4 regions of the Nocardiopsis akebiae genome follow, and region 2 is predicted to be linked to each of the others. Evidence: riboswitches for the same ligand, from Rfam matches in the RefSeq annotation. Region 2 holds a riboswitch; each other region holds the start of a gene.
What was found. Region 2 has a riboswitch for cobalamin ahead of metE (5-methyltetrahydropteroyltriglutamate--homocysteine S-methyltransferase). Riboswitches for the same ligand answer to the same signal wherever they lie in the genome.
Positions count from the first base shown of each region.

Region 1: it holds a riboswitch for cobalamin, as region 2 does, so the genes downstream of both, KGD83_RS17740 (VWA domain-containing protein) here and metE (5-methyltetrahydropteroyltriglutamate--homocysteine S-methyltransferase) in region 2, are expected to answer to the same signal.
Region 3: it holds a riboswitch for cobalamin, as region 2 does, so the genes downstream of both, KGD83_RS17715 (nitrite reductase) here and metE (5-methyltetrahydropteroyltriglutamate--homocysteine S-methyltransferase) in region 2, are expected to answer to the same signal.
Region 4: it holds a riboswitch for cobalamin, as region 2 does, so the genes downstream of both, KGD83_RS17800 (ABC transporter substrate-binding protein) here and metE (5-methyltetrahydropteroyltriglutamate--homocysteine S-methyltransferase) in region 2, are expected to answer to the same signal.

Region 1 covers NZ_CP074132.1:4,126,135-4,130,826, reverse strand. The annotation lists gene cobO (cob(I)yrinic acid a,c-diamide adenosyltransferase) at 1-492, opposite strand, end outside; gene KGD83_RS17740 (VWA domain-containing protein) at 492-2,591, opposite strand; cobalamin riboswitch at 2,620-2,761, opposite strand; gene cbiE (precorrin-6y C5,15-methyltransferase (decarboxylating) subunit CbiE) at 2,812-4,095, shown strand; gene cobM (precorrin-4 C(11)-methyltransferase) at 4,064-4,692, opposite strand, start outside.
Region 2 covers NZ_CP074132.1:5,045,398-5,050,089, forward strand. The annotation lists gene metE (5-methyltetrahydropteroyltriglutamate--homocysteine S-methyltransferase) at 1-1,664, opposite strand, end outside; cobalamin riboswitch at 1,830-1,990, opposite strand; gene KGD83_RS21600 (polysaccharide deacetylase family protein) at 2,271-3,842, shown strand; gene KGD83_RS21605 (polysaccharide deacetylase family protein) at 4,130-4,692, shown strand, end outside.
Region 3 covers NZ_CP074132.1:4,120,887-4,125,578, reverse strand. The annotation lists gene KGD83_RS17725 (precorrin-2 C(20)-methyltransferase) at 1-1,121, opposite strand, end outside; gene KGD83_RS17720 (precorrin-8X methylmutase) at 1,118-1,783, opposite strand; gene KGD83_RS17715 (nitrite reductase) at 1,780-2,670, opposite strand; cobalamin riboswitch at 2,725-2,931, opposite strand; gene KGD83_RS17710 (CsbD family protein) at 3,323-3,490, shown strand; gene nhaC (Na+/H+ antiporter NhaC) at 3,681-4,692, opposite strand, start outside.
Region 4 covers NZ_CP074132.1:4,141,392-4,146,083, forward strand. The annotation lists gene cobN (cobaltochelatase subunit CobN) at 1-112, opposite strand, end outside; gene KGD83_RS17790 (ABC transporter ATP-binding protein) at 109-1,164, opposite strand; gene KGD83_RS17795 (FecCD family ABC transporter permease) at 1,161-2,177, opposite strand; gene KGD83_RS17800 (ABC transporter substrate-binding protein) at 2,174-3,208, opposite strand; cobalamin riboswitch at 3,268-3,481, opposite strand; gene KGD83_RS17805 (PPOX class F420-dependent oxidoreductase) at 3,802-4,233, shown strand; gene KGD83_RS17810 (ATP-binding protein) at 4,375-4,692, opposite strand, start outside.

The DNA of each region.
Region 1 (4,692 bases), 920 kb from region 2:
CACGTGCTGGCGGCCGGGACGGTCCCGCAGGGCGGCCAGGACGTCCCCGACGTCCACCCACCCCCAGTTGAGCGGGTAGGTGAACTCGTCGAGGATGAGCAGGTCGTGCGTCTGGTCGGCGAGCCTTCGCCTGATCTCCGCCCACCCCTCGGCGGCGTCCGCCGCGTGGTCCTCGGCGTCGCCCTTGCGGCGGCTCCACGACCAGCCCGAACCCATCTTGTGCCACTCGACCGGGCCGCCCTCGCCGGTCTGCTCGTGCAGCTCGCCCAGGCGTTCCAGCACGGTCTGCTCGCCGATGCGCCACTTCGCCGACTTGACGAACTGGAACACCCCGATCCGCCATCCCTGGTTCCAGCCGCGCAGCGCGAGGCCGAACGCGGCGGTCGACTTGCCCTTGCCGTCACCGGTGTGCACGGCGAACAGGGGCTGGTTGCGGCGCTGGCGCGTGGTGAGTCCGTCGTCGGGGACGACGAGCGGCTGTCCCTTGGGCATCAGGCGGCCCTCTCTCGTACGGCGGTGCCCAGCGCGTCGGCGCTGACCTCGCTGACGGGCATGTGGTCGGCGCCCAGGCGGGCGGCCAGGGCGGCGGCCAGGCCCAGGCGCAGCGGTCCGGACTCGCCGTCCACCACGACGGTGGTCACGCCCAGCCCGGCGACGCGGTCGGCGGCGGCCATCGCGCGGCCCACCGCGCCCTTGCCGCCGGTGGCCCGGCCGTCGGTGACCACGACCAGGAGCGGGCGCAGCCTCGGGTCCCGCAGCCGCTCGCGGCGCAGGACGCGGGCCGCCTCCTCCAGCCCCTCGGCCAGCGGGGTGCGCCCCCCGGCGGGCAGGTCGTCGAGGCGGGCGGCGGCCACGTCCACCGACCGGGTCGGCGGCAGGGCGAGTTCGGCCTCGCGCCCCCGGAAGGTGACCAGGCCGACCTTGTCGCGGCGCCGGTAGGCGTCCAGGAGCAGGGACAGGATCGCGGTCTTGACCTCGGTCATGCGCCTGCGCGCCGCCATGGAGCCGGACGCGTCCACGCAGAACAGCACCAGGTTGGTCTCCTGCCCCTCGCGGACCGCGACGCGCAGGTCGCGGGGGCGCAGCCGCAGTCGGCCGCCCTCCTGGGGCCGCAGCGCGGCGGCCCGCACGGTCTCCACCAGGTGGACGGCGCTGCCCGAACCCCGTCCGGGCGCGGCGGCGCCGATCCGGCGGCCCCGCGCGCCCACGGCCCGGCTGCGCCTGCCGTCGGCGCCCTCGCCGGAGCCCCGCACGGTGAGCAGCCGGGTCCGGTAGGGGGCGGCGGCCTTGGCGGTGGCCGGTGGGGCGCCGGAGGGGCGGGGCTCGGCGGAGTCGCCCTCGGCGCCGTCGGGCGCGTGCTCGGCGGAGGCGGGGGAGTGCTCCCGGCCGGGCTGTTCGGCGCCGGGGGTCTGGGCTTGCCCGTCGTCCCCGGAGTGATCCTGGGGGCTGGCGTCGTCGGAGGGGTCCTGTGGGTCTTGTGCGTCCGACGGGGCCTCGGAACCGTCGCCGTCGTCGCTTCCGCGCGGGCCCGGCGGCTCCGGGGGGTCGGGCGGCGGTTCCTCGTCGCCCAGGATCCGGTCCAGGAGCTCCTCGTCCAGTCCCGGCGCGTCGAAGGGGTTGCGTCGGCGCCGGTGCGGCAGGGCGAGCGTGGCGGCGCGGCGGATGTCGGCCCGGGTGACCCGCGTCCGGCCCGCCCAGGCCGCGTGCGCCATCGCCGTGCGCGCGGTCACGATGTCGGCGCGCAGGCCGTCCACGTCGTAGGCCGCGCACACCTCGGCGATCTTCAGCAGCGCCGCCTCGGACAGGCGCACCCGGCCCAGCGCCTCCCGTGCCGCCGCGATGCGTTCGGCCAGGGCCTTCTCCGCCTCGTGGTAGCGACCGGCGAAGGCGGCGGGGTCGGCGTCGTGGGACATGCGCCTGCGCACCACCTCGGCGCGGGTCGCGGGGTCGGACGGCGCGGCGACCTCGACGGTGAGCCCGAACCGGTCCAGGAGCTGCGGGCGCAGCTCGCCCTCCTCGGGATTCATGGTGCCGATGAGCAGGAACCGGGCCGCGTGCTCCACGGAGAACCCGTCGCGCTCCACGGTGACCCGGCCGGTGGCTGCGGCGTCCAGGAGCAGGTCCACCAAGTGGTCGTGCAGGAGGTTGACCTCGTCGACGTAGAGGATGCCGCGGTGGGCCCGGGCCAGCAGACCGGGTTCGTAGGCGACCCTGCCGTGGGTGAGGGCCTGCTCCAGGTGCAGGGACCCCAGCACGCGGTCCTCGGTGGCGCCGACGGGCAGTTCGACCAGGCGCACCGGGCGGCTCTCCACGGCCGTGCCGGACCCGAAGGGCCCGTCGGGGGAGTGCTGCGCCGGGTCGGCGGGGTCCACGGAGAACCGGTCGCCCTGGTAGACGTCGACGGGCGGCAGGAGGGAGGCCAGGGCACGGACCGCGGTGGACTTGGCGGTGCCCTTCTCGCCGCGCACCAGGACGCCGCCGATCTCCGGCGAGACGCTGGTGAGGACGAGGGACAGGCCCAGGTCGTCGAGTTCCTCGGCGTCGCAGCCGACGATCGCGGAAAAGGGGTAGTGCGGTGACCGCAATGGCATGTAGAGGCTCCCGCTCATGTCGCCATCGGTAAGGGACGGGCGCGAGGCCGGTCTTCGGACTTGCCGGGTCCTTCCTGGACGGAAGGCTCGGTTCACCGCAGCGGGCCTGTGCCGGAGTCTCACCGGGCTTCCCAGATTCTCCCCGTCGGCCGTCCCCACCGTTTCCGATGGCTGGGTCGTTGGGGCACCTCATGCCTGCCGCCACGATAGCGTCCGAGGAATGAAGGATGACGCGCCCCCTCCCCCCGAAACCAGGATCACCGTCGTCGGCATCGGCGCGGACGGCTGGTCCGGTCTGCCCGAGCGGCTGCGCGCACTCGTCCTGGCCGCCGACACGGTGCTGGGCGGGCGCAGGCACCTGACGATGCTCCCCGACCGGCCCCGGCAGCGCCGCCTGGCCTGGCCCTCACCCCTGCGCGAGGGCCTGCCGCCACTGCTGGCCTCGCTCGACGCCGCCTCCGCCGACCCCGCTTCCGCCGACGGCGCCTCCCCTGACACCCCCTCCACCGTGGCGCTGGCCTCCGGCGACCCCCTGGTCTCCGGCATCGCCACCACCCTGATCGACCTGCTGGGCGCGGACGCCGTGCGGGTGGAGCCCGCCGTCTCCTCGATCGCCCTGGCCCGCGCCCGCATGGGCTGGCCCGCCGAACGCTGCGCGGTGGTGGGCCTGGTCGGCCGCGACCCACGCCTGCTGCTGCGCCAGGTCGCCCCCGGCCACCGCGTCCTGGTGCTCTCCTCCGACGGCGCCACCCCCGCCGCGGTCGCCGCCCTGCTGGTCGGCGCGGGCTACGGCGCCAGCCGGATGACCGTGCTGGGCGACCTGGGCGCGGACTCCGAGTCGCGCCTGGAGACCACCGCCGACCACTGGCTCGCCTCGCCCCCCGGCGCGGTGCCCCCGCTGCACGTGCTGGCCCTGGAACTCCTCGGCCCGCCCGGCCACGGCCTGGTCGCGGGGCTGCCCGACGACGCCTTCGAACACGACGGGCAGCTCACCAAGCGCGACCTGCGCGCCTCGGCGCTGGCCCGCCTGGCGCCCTCGCCGGGCCAGCACCTGTGGGACGTGGGCGCGGGCGCGGGGTCGGTCGGCGTGGAGTGGATGCGCGCCCACCCCTCCTGCACCGCCACGGCGGTGGAGGCCCACCCCGAACGGGCCGCGCGGATCGGCCGCAACGCGGGCCGCCTCGGCGTTCCCGGACTGGAGGTGGTCACCGGCCGCGCGCCGGACGCGCTGGCCGGGCTGCCCGCGCCCGACGCGGTGTTCGTCGGCGGCGGCGCGACCCGGCCGGGCGTGCTCGACGCCTGTCTGGGGGCGCTGCGGCCGGGAGGTCGGATCGTGGTGCACGGGGTGACGCTGGAGACCGAGCAGCTGCTCGCCGACGCCCACCGGCGCCACGGGGGCGAGCTGACCCGGATCGCGGTCGAGACCACCGCGCCCATCGGCGCGTTCACCGGCTGGACGCCCGCCCGCACGGTCACCCAGTGGTGCCTGGCGGCGGGCCGCTGACCCGAGGCCGGGCCGGGTCGTAGAGGTAGGACTCACCACCCGTCTCCGGATCGAGCGCCCGCCCCACCAGGATCACCGCCGCCTGCCGGAACCCGGCCTCCTCCACCGCGTCGGCCACGGTGGAGACCGTGCCGCGCAGCACCGCCTCGCCCGGCTGGCTGGCCCGGTACACCACGACCACCGGGCAGTCGCCGCCGTACTCGGGTTCGATCTCGGCCATCAGCTCGCGCACCCGCCGGATCGCCAGGTGCAGCACCAGTGTGGCCCGGGTCGCGGCGAACGCGGCCAGCGACTCGGTCCCGGGCATGGCGGTCGAGCGGGCCCGCGTCCGGGTCAGCACCACCGACTGGGCCACCAGCGGCACGGTCAGCTCCCGTCCCGCCAGGGCCGAGGCGGCCGCGTACGCGGGCACCCCGGGCGTGACGTCCCACGGAACGCCGTGCGCGTCCAGCCTGCGGGTCTGCTCGGCCAGCGCCGAGTACAGCGACGGGTCGCCGGAGGTGAGCCGTACGACGTCGCGGCCCGCCGCGTGCGCACGGACCAGGTGGTCGGTGATGCGGTCCAGGTCCAAGCCCTGGGTGTCCACCAGCTGCGCGC
Region 2 (4,692 bases):
GTGCGCGACTGGGCGTAGGTGGTCCACTCGACCGTCATCGGCGCCGGGCGCGAGACGTCGCCGAACAGGATCGGCGGGCGCACGCACCGCGAACCGTAGGACTGCACCCAGCCGTTCTCAGTGGTGGCGTAGCCCTCCAGCTGCTCGGCGAAGTACTGGACCATGTCGTTGCGCTCGGGCTCGCCGTGCACGAGCACGTCCAGGCCGATCTCCTCCTGGAGCGCGACGACCCGGTCGATCTCCTCGCGCAGGACGGCCTTGTAGGCGTCCTCGGCCAGTTCCCCCCTGCGGTGCGCGGCGCGGGCGCGGCGCAGCTCGGCGGTCTGGGGGAAGGAACCGATGGTGGTCGTGGTGAGCGGGGTGTCGGTGGGCCTGCCGCGCTCGCGCGGGCGCTCGTAGGCGTCCGGGCCCAGGGCGTCGAGGCGGGCGCGTACGCGCGCGTCGGTGAAGGCGGGGGGACGGACGCCGCCCCGTCCGGTGTACTCGGCCTCGGCCCCCTCGGACAGCACGCGGCCGAGCAGGGCCGTCTCCCTGGCCTTCTGCCGGGCGAAGGCCAGGGCCCCGCGCAGCTCGGGGGCCAGGGAGGTCTCGGCGTCCAGGTCCAAGGGCACGTGCAGCAGGGAGCAGGAGGTGCTCACGGTCAGCTCGTCGGTGAGGGCGAGCAGGGTGCCGAGCACGGCGACGGCGGCCGGGATGTCGGTGCGCCAGACGTTGCGCCCCTCCACCACCCCCGCGACCAGGCGGGTGGCGCCCAGGCCGGAGATCCGCACCAGGTCGTCCACGCCCTCGTCGTCGGTGACCAGGTCCAGGCCGACCGCCTCGACCGCGGACTCCTTGAGGACGCGCAGCGCCGCGGAGCCGATGGAGCCGAAGTAGGTGGACACCAGCAGGGAGGGCCGGTCGGTGACCGCGCCCAGGCGCTGGTAGGCGCGCTCCAGGTGGCCGACGGCGGCGCGGCCCTCGTCGGTGGCCAGGATCGGCTCGTCCAGCTGGACCTCGGTGGCGCCCGCGGCCCGCAGGTCGCCGAGCAGTTGGGCGTAGGCGTCCAGGAGCTGGTCGAGCAGCTGGACGGGTTCCCAGCCCTCGGGGGCGCCTTCGGCGGGCTTGGCCAGCAGTAGGAAGGTGAGCGGGCCGACCAGGACCGGGCGGGTGTGGAAGCCCGCCTCGGCGGCCTCGCGGAACTCGGCGACGGGCTTGTCGCCGACCAGGCGCGGACGGGTGCCGGGCGAGAGCTCGGGGACGAGGTAGTGGTAGTTCGTGTCGAACCACTTGGTCATCTCCAGCGGAGGGGCGCCCTGCTCGCCGCGGGCGAGCGCGAAGTAGCGGCGCAGCTCCTCCTCACGGTCCGGCGCCGCGGCGGGCGGGGCGAAGCGGGAGGGGACCAGGTCGAACAGGACCGCGGTGTCCAGCACGTGGTCGTAATAGGAGAACGTGTTGGAGGGGATGTCGTCGACACCGGCCTCGCGCAGCTGGGCGTAGACGCCCAGGCGCAGGTCGGCGGCGACCTCGTCCAGTTCCCTGGCGGTGGTGCGGCCCCTCCAGTGCGACTCGCAGGCGCGCTTGAGCTCGCGGTCGGGGCCGATGCGCGGGTAGCCGTGCACGGTCGAGCGCACGGAGGGACGTGGTCCGCCCGGGGCCGCGGAAGGCGCGGGGGTCGTGGTCATGAGCTTCTCTCCCTCGTCGAAAGCCGGGTACCGGCCGCGGGGAGGAGGAGAGGGGCGGGCACGCCGACGGACGCGCCGCGGGCGCGCACCGGACCTGCCACCGCCTCCGGCCCTCCCTCGGGGCGCGGGACCACCGGCGCCGCGGGCGCGTCGCCGGGTGGAGGCAGGTCTTCGGACTCGGGGGCGCGGGCGGTGCGGACACCGCTCCTCCTACTGGCCGCCGCTTCCCGGTTTCCGGTCTCTGCGACCGGCGCTACCAGTGCTCATGGCGACGTTCGTTCCCCCATACCGCTGCGGGGCAGTCCCGGACTCGCACCGGGTTCCCTCTTGCGACATGGTTCCGCCCCGTTCGTTCCGGGCCGGACCCGGGACGCGGGGGTGGATCATGTACCTTCCACGGCTGCAAGTATAGGGAGGGCCCCCTTCGCCCCTGTACCCGGCATGCGGCCCCATGCGCACGGTCCGGACGGTGAGAACCCCCGTCCTCAGGTCGGCGTCACACACGAAGTCAAGCGTTGCGCGGGTGAGCCCTCTCTGCTCCCCGCGGACGTTCGTCTGAGCGATGAACGTGGAGATTCCCTCGTGAATAAGCAGCCCCGCCTCGCCATGGCACCGGACCACCCCCTGATCACGGTCGTGGTAGCCCTGGCGATCCTGGCGGGCATGGTGTTGTTGGCCACCCGTTCCTCCGGCGAGCCCGAACCCGGGGCGCGGACGCAGGGAGCGCCGCTCTCCGAGAGCGAGCCGTCGCCCCCGGCCTCGGGCGAACCCGACGGACTCACCGAGGTGGACGCGGCCGCCGTGGCGGGCGTGGAGGAGGCCGAACTGGCCTACGACGGGGAGATCTCCGTCTCGGTGGCATACCCGGTGATCCCCAACGCCGAGCCGCTGGCCGACTTCCTGGAGCGTGAGCTGACCGACGAGGTGCACGCCTTCGAGGCGGCCAACCCCGGCGCGGTCTCCTTCGAGGCGGGGTGGAACCTGACCGCGGCGCGCGACGGCCTGCTCGGGGTCCGCGTGACCCGGGTGGAGACCGATTCCGAGGGGTCCCGGGAGGGGTACACCACCTACTGGTACGACACCGAGACCGCGGCGCACCACCCCTCCACCGCGCTGGTCGGCGGCCAGGAGCAGCTGGAGGAGCTCAACGGCCTGGTGCGCGACGCCGTCGGGAGCGGGGAGGGCCCGGCCGACCCCGACGTCATCCACCCGATCAGCTCCCTGTACGACTCGGTGGGGTTCAACCCCGACGGGGACCTGGTCGTGGAGTTCGACGCCGGGCAGGTCGCCCCGGCGCAGGAGGGCCGCACGCGCGCGGTGGTCGCCGCCGGTCGGGCCGAGGGCCTGCTGTCGGAACTGGGCCTGCGCGTGCGCGACGCCGCGACCGTGGGCGTGGACGACTTCTCCATCGCCGCCCCGCCCCGGGCCGACAAGGACGGCCAGGGGGACGGCGCCGTACCCGGACAGGTGCCCGCGGTGGACCCCGGAGTCGACTGCTCCGACCCCGGCACCAAGTGCGTGGCGCTGACCTACGACGACGGCCCCGGCGGACGCACCCCGGAACTGCTGGACGCCCTCGCCGAGTACGACGCGCGGGCCACGTTCTTCGTCACCGGCAACCCCGTCATGGAGCACCCGTACACGGTGCGGCGCGCCTACGCCGAGGGACACGAGATCGCCAACCACACCCTGAACCACCCCGACCTGGCCGGTCTGGGCGCGGGTGGGGTGCGCGCGGACCTGGACGTCGTGCAGGCGCTGGTGTACCGCGAGACGGGCTACACCATGGACCTCATGCGTCCGCCCTACGGCTCGACCGACGAGGGCGTGGCCTCGGTGACCGCGGACATGGGCCTGGCTCAGATCCTGTGGAGCGTGGACACCCTCGACTGGAAGGACCGCAAGGCCCCGGTGATCCACGACCGGGTGCTGGAGGGCGCTTCGGACGGGGCGATCATCCTCATGCACGACATCCACGGCACCACCGTCGACGCCTCCCGCACGGCGATCCGGGAACTGCACGAGCAGGGGTACACCATGGTCACGGTGTCCCAGCTGCTGGGGACCACGGCCCCCGGCGAGACCTACATGGACGGGTTCCCCGACGCCCCGGAGGAGAGCGCCGAGCCCTCCGAGGAGTCCGCTGAGGGGGCCGAGGAGGCTTCCGAGGGGGTCTGAGGGCGCGGCGTCACGGCGCGGCGGGCGGTCCGGGGTGAGGATGGGCCCGGGAGGGCTTCGGGGCCGCGGCCGGTGGGACACACGGGGCGCGGAGCCGTGTGAGGGCACCGTGCGGTGCCGGTAGGGCGCCCCGCGCGGGCGTCCCCGGTCTCCGGCGCGTCGCCCGTCCCGGGGCGGTGACCACATGTGGTCACCGCCCCGGGACGGGTGGGGGCGTCCCCTATGTTGCTCCCAGCAGCAGCCGTGTTGGCCACCCGCTGAGGGATGAGGGATGAGGGAGTCCGGTGTTGTCGTCGACTCGAGTCCACCCGAACGAGGCCGCCCCCTGCCCCGGGGCCGGGGGGAACCGGCCGTGGGAGCGCAGAGCCCGGTGGCCCGGGGCGGCGCTGGCCGCGCTGGTCCTGCCCCTGGCCGCGTGCGGCACCCAGGGCATCGCCTCCGGGGGCGGTGAGGACCCGGAACTGATCACGGTGGTGGCGGCGGAGCCGGGGGACGGGGTCACCGAGTGGCGCGGGGACGCCTCCGACTTCGAGGACCACCCGTACAAGCCCGGGGGGCTCACGATCGACGTCGCCTACCCCGTGTTCGCGGGCGCCGACGCCTTCGCCGAGGACCTGGCCGCCCGGGTGGACCGGGAGGTGCGCGACTACCGGGGCGCCAGCCGGGACCCGGTGAACCTGGGCGTCGACTGGGAGGTGGTCGCCGCCGCGAACGGGGTTCTGGGCGTGCGCCTGGTCCGCACCGAGGAGGACTTCCACGGGCTGCGCCAGGGGTACGGGACGTACTGGTACGACGCGTCCACCGGCCGCACCGCCTACTCCACGGAGCTGCTGGCCGACGACGCGGCGCT
Region 3 (4,692 bases), 920 kb from region 2:
CGGACGGGCACGTCCCGGTAGGCGGGGTCCTCGGCGGCCTCGAACACGGCGGTGGCCATGCCGAAGACCCCGGCGTCCCCGCCGGAGACCACGGCCACGCGTTCGCCGCGCCCGGCCAGGTCGAGGGCGAACCGGGCGCGCTGGAGTTCGACGGTGTTGCCGGAGGCGTGCCGGGTCAGCCCGGGGCGCTGCGGGACCCGGTTGACGTAGGGGCCGTAGCCCACCACGTGGTCCACCCCGGCCAGCGCCGCGCTCGCCTCGGGGGTGAGCCATTCCTCGGGGCCGGGGCCCAGACCCACGACCAGCAGTTCGGCCGCCGGTCCGGCGGGACCGGGCTCGACCCCGGCCGCCGGTTCCGTCCGCGCCCGCGCGTCCGCGCCGACCCGCCGGGAGCGCGGGCCGTTGCGGCTGTCCCCGGTCACCAGCACCAGGGAGAAGTAGGGCACCGTCGCCGGGTCGACCTCGGCCACCGGCAGCCGCCGCTCCCCGCCCATCGAGGCCCGCTCCACGTACACCGCGTGCTCCAGCCGACCCGCCGCGGCCAGGGCGCGGCGCACCGCCGGGAAGGTCCGGCCCAGCTTCATGACCACGGCCGCGTCGGTGTCGGCCAGGCGCCGGGCCAGTTCCGGCTCGGGCAGGGTGCCGGGCAGCACGGTGAGCACGTCGGTCTGCCGGGCCAGCGGGGCGGCCGCGGCGGCCGTGGCGGCGGCGAACGCCGGGACGCCCGGCACGATCTCGGTGGGGTAGCGCTCGGACAGCCGGTCGTGCATGTACATGTACGACCCGTAGAACAGCGGGTCGCCCTCCGAGAGCAGGACGACGTCGCGCCCGGCGTCCAGGTGGGCGGCCAGCCGCGCGGCGGACTCCTCGTAGAAGTCGGCCAGCGCACCCGCGTAGCCGCCCGGGTGGTCGGTCGCCCCGGTGGTCACCGGATAGGTCAACCGCTCCTCGACCACGCCGTCCGGGATCAGCGCGTCGGCGATGCGGCGGGCGTTGGACTCCTTGCCCACGCCCGCGTGGTAGGCGACGACGTCGGCCGCGGCGATGAGCCTGGCCGCCTTGAGGGTGATCAGCTCGGGGTCGCCCGGGCCGACGCCGACGCCGTGGAAACGACCGGTCATTCCTGCTCCTTGGCGAGTGCGTTGAGGGCCGATGAGGTCATCGCCGAACCCCCGCGGCGGCCGCGTGCGGTCACGTAGGGGACGTCGACGCCGTGGCGGTCGCACAGCTCGGTCAGCGCCTGCTTGGACTCGGCGGCGCCGATGAAGCCGACCGGGCAGCCCACGATCGCCGCGGGGCGCGGAGCGCCGTCGATCAGCATCTCCAACAGGTGGAACAGGGCGGTGGGCGCGTTGCCGACGGCGACCACGGCGCCGTCGAGCAGCGGCTCCCACAGCGACACCGCGGCGGCCGTGCGGGTGGTGCCCCACTCCCGGGCCAGGCCGGGCACCCGTTCGTCGCCCAGGAGGCAGAGCACCTCGTTGTCGCTGGGCAGGCGGCTCGCGGTCACGCCGGAGGCCACCATGCGCGCGTCGCACAGGATCGGCGCACCGGCCCGGAGGGCGGCGCGCGCCGCGGGAACCAGGTCGGGGTGGACGACGAGGTCGTCGGCGAGGTCGACCTGGCCGGTGCCGTGGATCATCCGCACGGCGAGCCGCTCGGCGTTGGCCGGCAGGTGGTCGAGCCGGGCCTCGCGCCGGATGGTGGCGAAGGAGTCGGCGTAGATGGCGGGACCGTCGTCGACGTACTCGTAGTGCCGGTTCGGTCTTCTGGGGGAGGTCACCGCGCCTCCCCGGGGACGAGCACGGCGCGCCACGGCGTGACCACGAGTTCGCCGGAACCGGCCTCGACGGCTTCGGCGGTGAGCGCTTCGGCTGCGGCCCGGTCCAGGCCCGCCTCGGGCACGGGGACGTGCCGACCGATCCCGGGTACCGGGCCGTGCGGCAGCGGCGGCGCGGGCTCGGGCAGTCCCGGGTCGGGCGGCGCCGGGTCGGTCAGGGGCGAGGGGAGTTCGGCCACGTGCCAGGGGGCGTCGGGGCCGTCGCCGCGCAGCTCCAGGAACCGGTCGGCGAGGCGCACGAGCGACGCGGGGGCCTCCTCCAGGGGCGTCGGCGGGCCCCAGTGCTCCCCGACCCTGAGCTGGGCGGTACGCGCGTCGAGGGCGACGAGCCCCAGGTCGCAGGTGCGTTCCAGCAGGTCGCCGCTTCCGTCGTCCAAGGCGAAGAGGAAGCGGCCGGGCAGGGCGGCGCGGCGCGGTTCGGCGCACAGCAGCGCGTCCAGCTCGGCGGCCACGGGCCGCAGGTCCGTCCTTCCTGCTCCGAGCCCCGTGCGGGGGGAGACCATGACGTTGCGGACCAGTTCGTGGGAGGGCGAGGGCAGCAGTCCGGTTCCCTCCAGGGCCCGGAGCACGTCGGGGGAGAGCCGCGCCCCGTCTCCGGGCAGGGCGCGCAGCTGCACGTTGGCCCGCCCGGTGACGTGGATCCGGCCGTCGCCGTACTCCTGGGCCACGGCGGCCAGGGCGCGCAGCGAACGGACGGGAAGCCTGCCGCCGACGAGCCGGAGCCGCACCAGCAGCCCGTCGTCGGCGGGCCAGGGCCGCAGGGCGCCCGGGCAGCGGTCGCGCCGGGCGCGGACGGTGGGGGATGGGGATGGGGAGCCCATCGGGGACATGCGCGTCCTTCTGGTCAGGGACCCGTTCGCGGGGTCCGCGGTCGACCTGGCGGCCCGTCACCGCCAGCGCCAGCAGGTCTTCGGACTCGGGATCGACCGGTGCGGAGCGCCTTCCCGGAGCGTGCGCTCCAGTGGCTGTCCCGGGGAAGCGCGTCCCCGGGGCGTGCCCGCCCGTCACCCTCACCGCTGCGCGTCAGTCCCGGGTTCGCACCGGGTTCCCTGCCCCACGAGGTGGAGTTCGACTGGCTCGACGAGGGTACCGTTCCCCTCCCGGGCCAGGTCCGGGGGCCTTCCCCCCAAGGGCCGCGGACCGGTGCCGCCCCGGGACGCCGTGGCGGAACCCGGGGGGCTCGCGAGTGCGGCCCGCTCCCGGAGGCGGAGGCGGAGGAGGCCCCCGGGGCCGCGGGGCCGAACGGCGCCCCGCGCGGCTGTCCGCGACCGGAGGCGGCGGCGCGCGGGTCCGCGGCGGCGCGTGTTTTCGGGCCCGGTTCCGGTCCGTTTTCGAGCGCGAAAGCGGTCGTGGCGGCGGGCGTGGGGCGTTCCGGGGGCTTTGCGGGGATTTTAGGGTTTCCTGTTTCGGGCAGTGGGACGGGCCAAGGACGGTTCGCAGCGGTACACCGCTCCCCGCGAGGACCACCGAAGGAGGAAGAACGTGAGCGCCAGTGAGAAGGGCCGCAGCCAGGCCGAGATGGTCAAGGGCAAGGCCAAGGAGACCACCGGCAAGGCCGCCGGCGACGACCGCATGAAGAACGAGGGCCGCGCCGAGATGGCCAAGGGGCGCTTGCGCCAGGGCAAGGAGGACATGAAGAAGGGCCGGTAGGTGCCGCCTTCGCGGACGGTCGCGGACGGCCCCCCGACAGCGCGCGCCTCCCCGCCCGGACGGACGGGGAGGGCGCCGAGCCCCCGCCCCGCCTGGGCCGCCGACCCGGCCGCCCCCATGCCCGAGGGGAGCGGAGCACGTGTCTCGCACGCGCTCCGCTCCCCTTTCGCGTGGCCGCCCAGGGCGGGGCTCACGTCGTGGAGCGCTCCTGCTCCGGTTCGAGGTGGCGGATGCCGAAGCCCCGGGTCAGCGGCGCAAGGAAGGCGATCAGGGCGGAGAAGAGGAAACCGCCCCAGTTGAACACCGCCCACGGCAGGAACTCGAAGTTGGCCACGCCCAGGGTCGTGGCGAAGAAGACGCCCGACACCGTCCAGGGCATGAGCACCTCGGTGATCGTGACCGAGTCCTCCATGCTGCGCGACAGGTTGACCGGGTGCAGGTTCCTGGCCCGGTAGGCGTCGCCGTAGACGTCCTTGACCAGGAAGAAGGTCACCAGGGCGTTGGAGGTGCCGTTGATGATGGTGAAACCGGAGAGCAGGGTGGTGAGGATCAGGCTGCCCGTGGACCGCAGCCTGGCGATGAGCCCCTCCAGCAGGACCCGGAGCACGCCCGACTTCTCCAGCGCCGAGGCGAAGAAGAAGGCGCAGAAGACGAAGAACGCCGAGTTGTACATCGAGTACAGCCCGCCCCGGTTCACCAGCTCGGCCAGGACGTCGGAGACCCCGTCCCCCTGCGGCAGCATGTCGGTGGTGAAGCCGGAGACGACCGCGGCGAACAGGTCGCCCACGCTCGCCCCCTGGACCAGCAGCGCGATCAGCAGCGCCGTCATGGACGAGGCGAACAGCACGACCAGCGGCGGTTTCCTCATGATGGACCCGGCGAGCACGACCACCGCCGGGATCAGCAGCAGCGGGTTGAGGGTGAACAGCCCGTTCAGCTCGGTGACGACCTCGTCGATACCGCCCAGGCCGGCGGGCGAGGTGGTGATGGTGGTGCCCGCGAGCAGGAAGACGACGGCGGCCAGCACCGACGAGGGCACGGCCGTGTAGAGCATGTGCCGGATGTGCTCGTACAGGTTGGCGCCCGCCGCGAGCGAACTCATGTTGGTGGTGTCCGACAGCGGCGAGAGCTTGTCCCCGAAGTAGGCGCCGGAGACGACGGCGCCCGCCGTGATCGCCAGCGACGCGTCCATCGTCTGGGCC
Region 4 (4,692 bases), 900 kb from region 2:
GTTCGGCGTCGGAGGCGCGGGAGGGGTTGGCCCACGCGTACGCGCGGTCGCTGGCCCGCGCGGAGAGCAGGTCGGTGTCGGAGGTGGACAGCAGTGCGATCCGTACCGTCATGGCCGGATTCCTCCTTCGGGGTTAGCTCCCCATCGTCGGTCGGACCGTTCGGGTCCGGGGGTCGTCCGCGCCTCGGCGGCGGGGGCGTCACTGTGGCGCGGCGGCTCGGAGCCGCGGCGCAGGAAGCGGATCACCGGGTGTCCGGGTCCGGGTTCGACCTCGGCCCGGACCCCGTAGACCTCCTCGATGAGGTCGGGGGTCAGGACCCGCGGGGGCGCGCCCTCGGCGACGACTCGCCCACCGCGCAGCACCAGCAGCCGGTCGCAGTACATCGCGGCCAGGTTGAGGTCGTGCATGGCGATGACGGTGGTGACCGGCAGGCCCGCGACCAGTTCCATGAGGTCGAGCTGGTACTGGATGTCGAGGTGGTTGGTCGGCTCGTCGAGCAGCAGTTCGCTCGGCTCCTGGGCCAGGGCGCGGGCGATCTGGGCGCGCTGGCGCTCACCGCCGGAGAGCGTGTGCCAGGACCGGTCGGCGGTGGCGGTCAGGCCGGTGCGCTCCAGTGCCGCCGCGACGGCGTCCGCGTCGGCCGCGGACATGGGCGTCCAGGCGCGGCGGTGGGGGACGCGCCCCAGGGCCACCACGTCGCGGACGGTCAGCTCGGTCTGGGTGTGCGCGTTCTGTTCGACGGCGGCCACGCGCCGCGCCACCGTCCGGCGCGCGGTCCGGCCGATCGGCTCGCCGTCGAGGGCGACCACGCCCGCGGAGGGCGCCAGGACGCCCGAGAGCAGCCGCAGCAGCGTGGACTTGCCCGAACCGTTGGGGCCGAGCAGGCCGACGGTCTCGCCGGGGCGCGGAGCGAGGGTGACGCCGTCCAGGACGAGCCCTCCGCCGATCAGGCGGCTCACCCGTTCGGCGCGCAGCCCGGCCGCGCCGGGACCGCCGCCCCGCGTCGGCTCCCCCTCCTCGGGCGGTGGGCCGTCGGTCGTGAGCGCCGGGCGGGCGGGCGGAGCAGTCGCGCCGAGCACCTCGGGCGCGGCGGCCGTCCCCGGCGCCGTCACGGAGGACGCGCCGTCGCGGCCGCGCGCCACCGCCTGGTCGGAATGGGTCACGTGTGCCTCCTGGCGCGGTAGAGCACGGCGACGAAGGCGGGAACCCCGATGAGGGAGGTCACCACCCCCACCGGGATCTCCTGGGGGTCCAGCGCGGTGCGGGCGACCGTGTCCACCCACACCAGGAAGACGGCGCCCGCCAGCGCGGTCACCGGCAGGAGCCTGGCGTGGGCCGCGCCGGTGAGCGCGCGGGCCGCGTGCGGCAGGACCAGCCCCACGAAGCCGATCGCCCCGGCCGCGCTGACCAGGGCGGCGGTGAGCAGCGCGGTGGCGCACAGCAGCACCATGCGGGCGCGGGCCACCCGCACGCCCAGGTTCGCCGCGGCCTCCTCACCGAAGGCGAACGCGTCCAGGGTGGTGGTGTGCGCCAGGCACACGGCGAGCACACCGGCCAGCACCGCCGCGCACAGCACCACGTCGTCCCACCCGGCGCCGCTGAGGGAGCCCAGCAGCCAGAACAGCACCCCGCGCGTGGTCTCGGCGTCGGCCGAGGTCAGCACGATGAACGAGGTCAGCGCCGAGAACAGCTGCATGGCCGCCACCCCCGACAGCACCACGCGGTCCATGCTCGCGCCCAGGGTGTGCGCGAGCAGCACCACCAGCCCGAAGGAGAGCAGGGCGCCGACGAAGGCGCCCGCCGACAGCGACACCACCGCACCGCCCCAGCCCAGCACCAGCACGGCGACCGCCCCGGTGGAGGCCCCCGAGGACACCCCGAGCACGAAGGGGTCCGCCAGCGGGTTGCGCAGCAGGGACTGCATGACCGCCCCGCACAGCGCCAGCCCGGCCCCGCACACCGCGGCGAGCAGGGTGCGGGGCATGCGCAGGTCCCAGACGATGCCCTCGCGCAGCGGCGACAGCCCGCTCTCCCCGAACCCCAGCCGCGCGGCGACCGACCCCCAGACCTCGGCCGTGGTGATGTCGGCGGGGCCGATGGTCACCGCGACCGAGACCGACACGGCCAGGAGCACCAGTCCACCGCAGGAGAGCAGCGCCAGACGCGCACCGCTCACCGGCCGAGCCCGAGGCCGCGCAGACCCTCGGCGACCTGCTCGATCCCCTCGACCGTGCGGATCGAGGGGTTCATCGCCTGGCCGCTGAGCAGGACGTAGCGCTCCTCGCGCACGGCGGTGAGGTTGCCCGTGGCGGGATTGGACTCCAGGAACGCGATCTTGGCGTCGGCGGACTCCGCGGTCTGGGAGTCGCGGGTCAGGTCACCGAGGACGATGACGTCGGGGTCGCGGTCGGCGACGGTCTCCCAGTTGATCTGGGGCCATTCGTCGTGGGTGTCGTCGAAGGCGTTCCGCGCGCCGACCGCGCGGGTGATGGCGCCGGGAGCGCCGCAGCAGCCCGCGAGGTAGGGCGACTGGGAGTTGGCGAACCAGTACATGAGGGAGACGCCGGAGGCGTCCAGGTCCGAGGTGGCCGCAGCCACCCGCCCCTCCAGCTCCGCGATCAGCTCCTCCCCGCGCTCCTCGACCCCGAACAGCAGGGCCAGGTCGCGGATCTCGCCGTAGACGGCGTCGAGGGTGAGGGGTTCGCTGCGCGAGCCGTCTCCCCCGCTGTCGTTGTCCTTGCCGGTGGCGCAGTCGGTCGGGGAGACGTAGGTGGGCACGCCCAGCTCCTCGAACTGCTCGCGGGTGGCGACACCGCCCGTGCCGAGCGTGGAGACGAAGGAGGCGGTCACGAAGTCCGGTTCGGCGTCCAGGACCACCTCGAAGGAGGGGGCGTTGTCGGCCAGGCGGGGGATGCCCCCGTTGGCCTCCTCCAGTCCCTCCATGATCGGATCGGTCCAGGTGGCGGTGCCGACGAGGCGGTCCGCCAACCCCAGTGAGAGCAGGATCTCGGTGCTGCCCTGGTTGAGGGAGACGACGCGCTCGGGCGGGGCGTCGACGCCCACCCGGTGCCCGCAGTTGTCGACCGCGCGGGCGTCGGCGGCGGCCTCCCCCCCGCCGCTCCCCCCTCCCGGGGAGGGGGCGCAGGCGGTGAGCAGCAGCGCGGAGGCGAGCAGGAGGGGAAGGGGGCGCGGGGCGCGACGCAGCATGGGCATGCCTTGGATGTCGGGGCTCGAACGCGGAGCCTGGCACGGGACGCCTCCGCGCACTCGACGCGGAGGGGCCAGCAGGTCTTCGGACTCGGGTTCGTCCGGACGGGGTGCCTTCCCAGGTCGGTGCCGCCTCGACGCCGTGGTCTCCGCGGCCTCCGCCCCAGTGGCGTGAGTACCCCGCCCGTCCCCCTCACCGCTGCGCGTCAGTTCCGGATTCGCACCGGATTCCCTGACCACGTACGTGGTACGACTGGCCCCGGCAGACTATCAAGGCCCCCTCGGCCCTCTGCGGCCGGAAGGCGCACAGGGGCCGCGCCCGCGCCACCGCTCCGGTGTCCGCGCTGTTCAGCGCACCCCGGGGGAGTCGTCGGAGTGCTCAGGCCGCACCCCCGCCCCGGCCGACGCGCACACGGGTGGCCCGGAGCGCCGGGTGGCGGGCCCGGTCGCGCGCCCCGGCCGACGGACACGGCGGTGTGCGCCGCGCGGCGGGAGCGGGACGGCCGCGCGCACCGGGAGTACGATCGTGACCGGCCGCACACGGCCGGTGCCACCGCGCACCGCCACCACCCGGCAGAGAGGGGTCCTGGAACATGACCGCGACGACGTTCGACCCGCGCGCGCTGCTCGCCCGGAGCAAGCTCGGGGTCCTGGCCACCATCAAGGCCGACGGCCGCCCCCAGCTCTCCCCCGTCCAGCCCTTCTACGACGCCGAGACCGACCTGCTGCACGTCTCCATGACCGAGGGCCGGGCCAAGACCGCCAACCTGCGCCGCGACCCGCGCGCCACGCTCCAGGTCACCAGCGCCGACGGCTGGGCGTGGGCCACCGCCGAGGGCGTGGCCACCCTCACCGGCCCCGGCACCGACCCGCACGGCCCCGATGTCGAGGCGCTGGTGGACTACTACCGCCTCGCCGCCGGGGAGCACCCCGACTGGGAGGAGTACCGGTCGGTCATGGTCTCCGACCGCAGGGTGCTCATGACCATGCCCGTCGACCACGTGTACGGCGAGAAGATCCGCTGACCGGACGGACGGGCGGTACGGCCGACCGGCGCTTGCGCCCGTCGGCCCCGTCCGCCCGCACACCGGAGACGGGCCCGCCGCCCACCCCTCGGCGCACGCCGACGGGGCGGGGCCGCGGCCCCGCCCCGCCAGTCCCAGCCCTCAGCGCTTCATGCCGTGCTCGATCGCCTCGATGATGCGCGGCCGCATCTCGGCGGCGCTGATGATCGCGTCCACCGAACCCACCTCGACCGCGCGCTGGATGCTGTGCACCCGGTCGAACTCCGCGGCGACCTCGCCGAGCTTCTCCGCCCGCACCGAGGACTGCGTCTCGGCCAGCCGCGCGTTGAGCGCGGCCCGCTCGGCGCCGCTGGCCGCCGACACCTGCTCCTGGAGCCCCGTCACCCGCGAATCGCTCGCGGTACGCGTGTTGACCTCACCGGCGAACACCACGGCCGCCGCCGGGGCCCCGCCCAGCAC